DNA from 3 places in the Chryseobacterium sp. X308 genome. Region 3 is predicted to be linked to each of the others. Evidence: riboswitches for the same ligand, from Rfam matches in the RefSeq annotation. Region 3 holds a riboswitch; each other region holds the start of a gene.
What was found. Region 3 has a riboswitch for S-adenosylmethionine ahead of LIV57_RS00845 (SusC/RagA family TonB-linked outer membrane protein). Riboswitches for the same ligand answer to the same signal wherever they lie in the genome.
Positions count from the first base shown of each region.

Region 1: another riboswitch for S-adenosylmethionine. It lies ahead of LIV57_RS11475 (TonB-dependent receptor plug domain-containing protein); the one in region 3 lies ahead of LIV57_RS00845 (SusC/RagA family TonB-linked outer membrane protein).
Region 2: another riboswitch for S-adenosylmethionine. It lies ahead of LIV57_RS11140 (TonB-dependent receptor plug domain-containing protein); the one in region 3 lies ahead of LIV57_RS00845 (SusC/RagA family TonB-linked outer membrane protein).

Region 1 is NZ_JAJFZH010000008.1:179,340-182,624, forward strand. It holds gene LIV57_RS11475 (TonB-dependent receptor plug domain-containing protein) at 1-1,459, opposite strand, end outside; SAM riboswitch class I at 1,553-1,657, opposite strand; gene LIV57_RS11480 (alpha-amylase family glycosyl hydrolase) at 1,918-3,285, opposite strand, start outside.
Region 2 is NZ_JAJFZH010000008.1:105,217-108,501, forward strand. It holds gene LIV57_RS11140 (TonB-dependent receptor plug domain-containing protein) at 1-1,489, opposite strand, end outside; SAM-I-IV-variant riboswitch at 1,786-1,883, opposite strand; gene LIV57_RS11145 (outer membrane beta-barrel protein) at 2,001-3,285, shown strand, end outside.
Region 3 is NZ_JAJFZH010000001.1:170,389-173,673, forward strand. It holds gene LIV57_RS00845 (SusC/RagA family TonB-linked outer membrane protein) at 1-1,630, opposite strand, end outside; SAM riboswitch class I at 1,714-1,812, opposite strand; gene LIV57_RS00850 (type II 3-dehydroquinate dehydratase) at 2,057-2,464, shown strand; gene LIV57_RS00855 (hypothetical protein) at 2,529-2,966, shown strand; gene pckA (phosphoenolpyruvate carboxykinase (ATP)) at 3,017-3,285, opposite strand, start outside.

The DNA of each region.
Region 1 (3,285 bases), on a different contig from region 3:
CCAAATCATAGGAAACATCTGCATATACTGCCGTGGAATGTCTGTCTTTCTTCAAGGCATTGTTCGGAGAAAATCCGATAAAGGATTGAGATCCGCCTGCTCCAAGTACTGTTGATCCTTCAGTGGCAACATTTCCATTGATGTCATATTGGGTATAAGAAGCTTCATCACCAGCTTTGATCTGGTATTGTTCAAACCTGAACTCACCACCGAAAGCAATATTGAAACGGTTTATATTTTTGGAAACATCAAGATTAATGGTATTCTGCAGAAAACTATGGGTGCCTGCATAAAAACTTGTCGGCGATTTTGCTCCCAGAGAAGCATTATTGGTATTGCTTACCTTATAATTGAAAATATTGCTTCCAAAGGTGTTACTAAGGTCAAATAGCCAATCGTTAACATTATATTTTGCACCTACGGCATAAGAAACATCATATACCTGAGACCCAAGAACCGCCTGAAAACCATTCGGATAAATGGATGAAACCACATTAGACTTTTCGCTTGGCAGTCTTCTGAAACCAAACCCTTCTCCTTCTTTAATACTGAAACCTCCGAAAGAATAGAGTTTAAAATGATCATTAAAAGGATATTCTGAATTGAAAAACAACTGTCCCTGTCTGATCTGGGCATCTCCGATCTGAAAATTAAAATCATCACGGGTCAACCCTCTTTTTTCAATTTCGGCATCATCCGCAGCTCTGGCTGCTTTTACCGCTTCAGCGTCACCAGCAAATTCATAAGCAAAATTATCGCCGAAAATATCCAGATCGTGATTTTGAGTTCTTGTGGTTTTTCCTCTGTGGCTTAATTGCAGGGATAGATTGATATAACCATCTTTTTTTCCTAATGAAGTACCATAGTTGACTCCTGCCTGATAAGTATCTCCATCATTTCTTCCGCTTAATCCGTAAGTAAGACTTGCTGAAGCTCCGGCATTTTTCTTAAGAATAATGTTGATCACTCCGGCAATAGCATCAGAACCATATTGTGCAGCAGCTCCGTCTCTTAACACTTCTATTCTATCAATAGCAATTACGGGAATGGTACTCAAATCTGTTCCTACGGAACCATTTCCTACGGTATTCTGATAATTGACCAATGAAGTAGTATGTCTTCTTTTTCCGTTAAGCAATACGAGAACCTGATCGGGGCCCATTCCTCTTAATGTTACGGGATCAATATGCTCTGTGCCATCAGAAGCAGACTGCCTCACTGCATTAAACGACGGAATCACATAATTCAGGAGATCCTGAGCGGTCATTTGCGGAGCGCTTCTCTGGATTTTATCGATATTGATAACATCTACAGGAACCGGTGTCTCCAGCTTTGTTCTTTTGACATTACGGTTTCCGACGATGATAACATCTTCGATCTGTTTTCCTTTTTCCTCACTTTCCTGAGCAGCTACCAGAATTGCTCCAAGCAATAGTACAGCTGTGCTTAATTTTTTCATTTTTGTTCTTGCCAATTAATACTACCAATCTGACGGATCTTTCCGCAGATACACAAGACTTCAAGAAATGGAATTCATATAGAGTATTGACTTCAATTATCTCTCCCAAAGGGTTGGAATTAGCACCTTTACACGCTGGAATTGTGCAGGTTGCTAAGGTTTCACCGGGCCAAATCCCTCCACCTTTCTTGATAAATCTACTGCAAAAGTAGACTATTTTTCTGAACTTACAAAAAAAGGCAAATCTGCTGATCCGCAAATTTGCCTTTTATTTTGTATGAACTTGTTTAAACTTTTTATTTTTGAACCATTAAGATTTAATAAGAGTTTAAGAGGAGTAAGAGAAACTTAAAAATCAGAATGATTAACCTTAACTATACTTTATTTCTTAATCCTTCTTAATGGTTTTTTAAGATATTCAATATTTTTTATAAGTCTAGGCAACTTCACCTTTTGTTTTATTTAACAATCATCTTTTGAATGGCTATTCCTGTCTCTGATTTCAACTGTACCAGATAAGTTCCTGCCGGATAACTGATTTTCGCTTCATAGATGCCATTTTCTTTATCCAGTTTGAAAGAATCCATTCTTTTGCCAGTCATATCAAAAATTGAAATTTCCCCATTTTTTGCTTTATTGAAAACCAGTTTAGCGATTCCATTTCGGACAGGATTATCTGCAATCTGAAGGGATAGTTTATTGGCTGCATTGGTATCTACAGTAGACAACGCTCCTGCATAATTTCCAAAGATTCTGAATTCTCCGGGCTGTAAAGTGATCGGAGCCGTTGTGGAAACTATATTCGAAATACTGTTATCCATCAGATTCTGCCATTGACCTGTGTAAGGGAAATAAGGCACTACATTCTGTGCGGAAGTCGTGTAATTGCCCAATACGACAACATTCTTTATTCCTGTTGTAATAGAGGCATCATACACATAAATTCTTGTGATCAGGCCATTGGGATCGTTCGTAAGATTGTTGGATTCTATAGTATAGGTTTTAGATTTAAAAACCGGATAGGTATTCCTGATATTGATGATTTTAGCCCATGTATCGTAGACTGCTTTTCTATTCACATCAGTATCATACCCCAGCGTAAATGCAACAGGTTTCTCATCGGTTCTGCATCCGCTGTCTATCGTACCGTTTGCACATCTGTTGATGCTGAATTCATATCCTAATTCTCCAAACTGCCAGATCATTTTCGGACCAGGAATAGTAAAGAACGTTGCCCCGAAAGTTTTCATTCTTTCAAGAGCGGTATTCAGGTTTTTTACATCATAGCTTCCGTTCGCTGCACCGTATGCAAGGTTTTTAAACATCAGTCTTTCTTCATCGTGGCTTTCTCCGTAACCTACGCCACTCAGATTGGTAAATCCGTGAAGACTGTGGTTCATTCGGTCGTAATTGCTGTTTTCCTTATATCCCATCGTATTCTGATTGTAAGGATCTGTCTGTTTATTCCAAAGCATAACGCCTTTTCCTTCTGCTATTCTGTAATTCGCCCATTGCTGCTCTTCTGCATCAGTTCCAAGGTGTTCGAAGATCATGTACGAGTTGGGATCAATCGCCCATTGTCTGTCTGCATAATGTTTCATGATGTCTACTCTGTCCTGCTGATAGGCATTGGTACAGGCTTCATCATTTTCGGAACAGCTTTGCGTAAATCCTTTGGTTAAATCCCAGCGGAAGCCATCTATGTGATATTCAGTCAGCCATTGCTCAAGACATCTTTCAACGTAATATTGCGTTGAAAGGCTGGTATGGTTAAAATCGTTAAATACATTGTATGAATGTTTCGGAACCTGATTAAAGTAAGGATT
Region 2 (3,285 bases), on a different contig from region 3:
CCTTTCCTGCATTTACTTTATAATTTTCATGCCGGTATTCACCACCAAACGCAATGTTCAACCCTTTCAGAACATCATATTTCTTAGAGAAATCAAGGTTGACAGTATTTTGTGAGAATTCAGATCCTCCGGCATCAAAAGTTCTTGGAGAACTATCTGTAAGTGATGCATTAAAAGTATTGACAACACCAAAACCGAAAACATTTTTCCCGAATGTGTTACTGAAATCCACATTCCAGCCATCCCATTTTCCTTTAATTCCGGCAGCAAGGGAATAATCATTTACAGAGGCTTCAATCTGAGGCAGATATCCGTTGGGAGTAACTCCATTAATATTCCTTTCATTGTTCGGAAGTCTGTAAAATCCTCCTGCATTTCCAAGACGGTAGCTGTAGCCACCAAATGAATAAACCTTCCATTCGTCATTCACAGGAATTTCAGAGTTGAAGAAGAGCTGTCCGGACTGTAGTTTAGACTGCCCGGCTCTCAAACTGAAATCTTTTCTCTCCAATCCTCTGTAATTAAGCTCCTCAGAGGTAAAATCTTTACCCAATACTTTTTGAAGTTCAGAAATGCTGTTTGCCCCGGAAATCTGAGATTGAAAATCAGGTGCAAAATATCCAACCTTAGTCGCATACTGTTTAATGGTATTGATGATTTGCTGAGTATTGGAAGTATTGGTAATATTTTTATAGAGCCCGTCAATATTCACTCCATCCTGTAATGCCCGGTAATTAATGGCATTATAGGCGTTGAAAATATCTCCTTCCCTGACTCCAGCTCTGGAATAAGGATCACGGTATTGCGCAGAACCTGTAATGTTAAAAAATCCGGATTTCCCTATTTTAGCACCATAATTAAGGTCTACAGAAACAGTCTGTCCGTCTACCCCTCCGGAGAAATTATTGGCAACAGGTGAAGCATATCCACCTAAAAATACCTGTCCGGAAAGTCCCAGCCTTTTTTTCAGTCCCAGGTTTATCACTCCCGCAATAGCATCAGAGCCATACTGGGCAGAAGCTCCATCCCTTAAAACCTCTATTTTTTCCAATGCAAAAGCAGGAATAGCATTAAGGTCGGTTCCCACAGAACCTCTTCCCGGTGTAAGGGTAACATTAATCAGTGAAGACTGATATCTTCTTTTTCCATTGAGTAATACCAAAACCTGATCCGGTCCTAACCCTCTCAACAGTGCCGGATCCACAAAATCAGTTCCGTCATTTACAGTATGTGATGTAGATGAAAATGAAGGTACGATATAGTTTAAAGCCTGGCTGATATTATTCGTCGGGCTCTGTTTTAAAATTTTAGATATATTAATGATGTCCACCGGAACAGGAGTATCGGTCAAAGATCTTCCGGAACCCCTGGACCCAAGGATGACTACATCTTCTATTTTCTTCGATTGTAAAGTGTCCGTCTGTGCGTAATAAAATGAAGAAATAAGCACGATAGAAGGAATAAAAATTCTTTTTTTGAAATTATGCATGTTTGTTGTGTACTTTTTTGTTAATGAAATTTGTTTTTTAAGCAATACAGATCCTGTAGCCCTAAATTGTAAGGTTACCATAGAATTCGAAATGTTTGTATTATTTTTTAGAAATAGAAAAGGCTAGAAGCAACAACACATGCGCATGTAGAAATGGCATGAGAACATATCAGAGTAATGAAGGCTCACTTCATGATCTGAAGAATAAAAAATTACTGATGGAATGTGATTTCCCTTGTCTTTAAACATTTGATTTTAACTTTAAAACAAAAATTCAAGATGGGAGTAATGATAGAATGATAAACATTTTTTCCGGAAGATCCGGCTTATCGATTGCAGCACCTTGCTTGTTTTTGCAGGTTGCTATCCCATCTAGAGATTCTTGATAATTACCTGGCAAAGATATAATTATTTCCGAAATAAAAAAAATTTAGCCTAAATTTTCGATTTTCAACATTTTAGCGTAACAAATTATCTTTTTCAGCGTCTAACCGGATAACAGTAAAACATTATGAAAAAAACAATTTTCGCTTTATCCTTACTAAGCTCTGTTTTTGTTTTTTCACAAGAAAAAAATAATAAACCACAGGAAAAACAAATTGAAGGCGTAGTCATTACCAAAACTAAAAAAGCCGTTGAACAAAAAGCAGACCGTACTATTTTTGACTTTTCTGAGCAGCCTCAGCTGAATAACGGAAACGTTCTGGAAGGAATTAAAAAACTTCCAGGACTTGTATCTACCGATATTGCCGGGATGATGTATCAGGGAAAAATGCTGGAAGTATATCTTAACGGAAGACCTCTGAACATCACTTCCAATGAACTGAACTCTTTCCTGGAGGGAATGCCGGCTAATTCCGTAGAGAGAATTGAAGTGATCACCCAGCCAGGTGCTGAGTTTCCGGCAACTTCCGGAGGTGCCATCATGAATATCATCACCAACAAAAATGCAAATAAATATTTAACCGCTACGTATTCAGGGAATTATTCTTTTACAAATTATGACCAATACAGAAGCAGAACGACTAATTCTGTTAATTTAAATGCAAGAAATAAATATTTCGGATGGCAGCTGAATGTTGGGCAGAATTACCGTGAAAGTATGCTGAATGGCCAGCAGGATGAGCTTCTAACAAGCCATACCGATAGATACGCACGCGGATATTTTGCAAAATCCGGATTAACTTTTGATCTGGGACAGGACAGGTTATTATTGAACTACGATATTTATCACAATAATAATGACAACTATACTTTAAGTGACGGGCATGGAGATTTACCGTTCAAGAGAAACCCGAAAGATTTACAAGAAGCTTTTTATACTTCTTCTGACGTTGCCCATACCAATAATTTGAGACAGGAAGCGGTTGTAACCTATCAGAAACGTTTTGCTGACAAATCTCAAAAACTGGATTTCCAGTTTGGGTATACGAGATCAGACAGCAAATTTTCTCAGGATAATTACTTTCAGGATGGGACATTTCTAGCTTATCCCAATGAACCTCTTGATAGCCCTACCAATGGATTAAAGGATATTCTGAATAATAAATCCGTGATGAATATTGCCAACTTTAAAGTAGATTACGCACAGCCAATCAAGCTTCTTGACGGTGGAAAGGTAAGTTTTGGAGGATTGTATGAAAGACAGGATTATGATACAGAAAGTTTTGGACTGACCAATCTGGAATATCAGAGACAGACTGCTTCAACGTATTTAGAGTTTCAGGCTAAACTGAAAAAATTTGATTTTACATTGGGTTCCCGTGCTGAAAACTATGATATTTCCGGGGTAACAA
Region 3 (3,285 bases):
AACTCAATAAGCTTAATTTATTACTGTTTCCACTGAAACTTCCCAGCAGAGAAGCAGCATCCGGCTCATAGTAATAAGGCAGTGAAAACTGACTTCTCGTTCCTGAAATCGTCTGATAATCGTATTTGTAGAATTCATGTCCTGCTAATGCATTAACATGATGCTTTCCAAACTTTTTATCATACGTCAGAATATTGCTGGTTGTATAGGAAAGTGTTCTGGTATTGGTCTTCGTCACTGAACCTCCAATTTCCGCACCTTGCCCAAGTAATGGATTTGAATAATAATGTCCGTTATAATTCACCAGATCAACAGAAAAACTTGTCTTGAACTTCAACTCCGGTAAGAAAGTGAATTCCATGAATCCTTTCCCTGAAAAGTTATCTTCTTTATTTTCGTTTTTATCTAAAGGCAACGTTGCAGCAGCATTCTGATTTTGAAGTGCATTTGTGGGCCTGTACTTTCCAAAATCATAAATTGGATTTCCGTCGGCATCTAAAACGTAAGTGCCGTCTGCATTTCTCTCATAATAAGGATAGAATGAAGGAATAAACCTTGCCGCATTGATGATATTACTCGCTTTTGAATCCGAAGAAGTAGGCGCCTGCTGAATACTGTTCGTATAGCTTAAGTTGACTCCAACATTCAGCCATTTTTTAACTTCGGAATTAATTTTCAGCCTGGTATTATATCTTTTAAAACCAGATTCAATGGCCATACCTTTGTCGTCCAGATAACCAAGGGAAAAGAAGTAATTACTTTTATCACTTCCTCCGCTGATATCAAGATCCACCTGGTTTCGTGAGGCCACTCTCTGTAGAATATCTCTCCAGTCATCATTCCAGAGTGGTGATGCCCCTGACAATAATTTTCCATCTGTTCCCACCGGTTTTGGATAAGCAGTTCCATATGGATTAATTCCAAGAGTAGAAACAAGATTATCTGTTGCCATCTGAGCAGCCTGCTGAGAAGAGACTTTACCGGACTGATATCCGTTTCTCAACGCTTCCCAATATAATTGAAAGTACTGATCCGTATTTACCTGTTCATAATCTTTGACAGCTCTTCCGGAGAATCCCTGACTGATATTAAAATTAACTTTTGCTTCTCCTTTTTTTCCTGATTTTGTAGTGATGATGATAATTCCGTTTGCCCCTCTTGAACCATACAAGGCACTTGCTGTAGCGTCTTTCAAAACACTGATGGATTCAATATCACTTGGGCTGATAGAGTTAATATTTCCGTCAAAAGGAATTCCGTCTACTACGTATAAAGGATCACTGGAAGCACTGATAGAACCGATTCCTCTGATTCTGATAGTAGAAACCGCACCCGGCTGCCCTGAGGCACTGGTAGTCTGAATCCCTGCAACCTGCCCTTCCAATGCTTTGGTAATATTGGTTACAGGTCTGTTATTGATTTTATCACTGGAAATGGTGGCTACAGAACCGGTATAGCTGTTTCTTTTTGCTTTTCCGTAAGCTACCACTACGACTTCATCAAGCTCCTTTTCATGAAGACTATCTTTTTTCAGTCTGGAATTCTGTGCACTTAAACTGGTGACTCCCAGAAAAAAAGCCGCAACCGGAGGTATCCAGGCTTTAGAATTAAATAAATTTTTACTAATCATAATCAATTTTATTTATCATATATTAAAATTTAACCCTTTGCAGAAAAGTCAGCAAAGGGCATCGATAAATACGATAAACCAAATGCTTATTTTTCCTTAAAAGGCTGAACGTAACACCTTGCCCCAAGGGTAGGTTGTTAAGACTTCACAGGGTCAGTTCCCTCCATCTTTCTTTATAAGCCGATCGAAATATGGTTGCAAAGCTAAAAACTTTTAGTCTACAAAACAAGTAGACTTATTGTTTTTTCATGATAAATTTTTAATAATTAACATAAAATTTTAATAAAAGCCATAACAATAAGGAGTTGTAAGCTTTATCATTTATTTAAATATGACAAATATCATTATTAAAAACTCAATTGAAACAAATCTACATCACATTGAAATTTTTGACCATTAATTAAAAAAAGTTTTTAATTTTATGGTATGAGAGTTTTAATCATCAACGGGCCTAATCTCAATCTTTTAGGCACAAGAGAACCGGAAATCTATGGAAATGTTTCTATGGAAAGTTATTTGGAAAATTTGAAATCCGAGTTTCAGGTTCATGATATAAAATATTATCAGTCTAATATTGAAGGCGAGCTTATTAACAGGCTTCAGGAGGATGACTTCGATGCAGTAGTGATCAATCCCGGGGCTTATACTCACTATTCATATGCAATTGCAGACTGTTTAAAAAATATCAAAAAACCTAAAGTAGAAGTTCATATCAGCAATATCTATAAAAGAGAGGAATTCAGACAGAAATCTGTAACAGCAGCTAATACGGATGCGGTCTTATCAGGCTTTGGAATGGATGGGTATCGGTTGGCCTTATTAAGTTTAAAATAACTTATATTTTTTTATTTAACCACGGATTTCACAGATTTTCACGGATGATTATGAAAAATAATTTATGAAGATAAAGGATAAGATTTACTGTAAAAGCATTGGCATATATTCCGGGCAATTAACAAAAAGAAAATCTTATATCGTTGAAGAAATAAATGCTGAAAATATAAGAATCTGGAATGATGAAGGTAAGCTCAGATGGTATTCTAAGTTTTATTTCTGCTTGGAGAAAGAACCGGAAATTATTTCCATTCATATTGATGATGAAATAGTAGAGGATACTGAATCTGCTATAGAAGTCACCATTGAATTTTCTGACAAAACAAAATATTGGATGACCTTCACTACTCCAAAGTATTTAGATAAAATATTGGACGGAAAGTCTTACTTTTCTTCAAAGCATTTTATGATTATAAAATATCTGACTGAAGAATCAATCAAATCAACAGTCCTGAAACTGGATGAACAGAATGAATTGATTGAAAGTTGTAAAAAATACTAATAAGAAAGCCTCATCAGTGATGAGGCTTTTTATATGTTGATTGGTAACTATTAGATAGTCTGTTCCTGCAATTGAGGTCCTGAAGCTACTAATTTTTTACCTTCTTCAGTATCACAGTACTGCTCAAAGTTCTTGATATATCTTGAAGCAAGATCTTTTGCTTTTTCTTCCCATTCTGAAGCGTTCTCATAAGTATCTCTAGGATCTAGAATACCTGTAGAAACGTTTGGCAATTCAGTAGGAATTTCAAGGTTCATGATCGGAACCTGAGTTTTAGGAGCATTATCAATAGAACCGTCAATGATGGCATCAATGATTG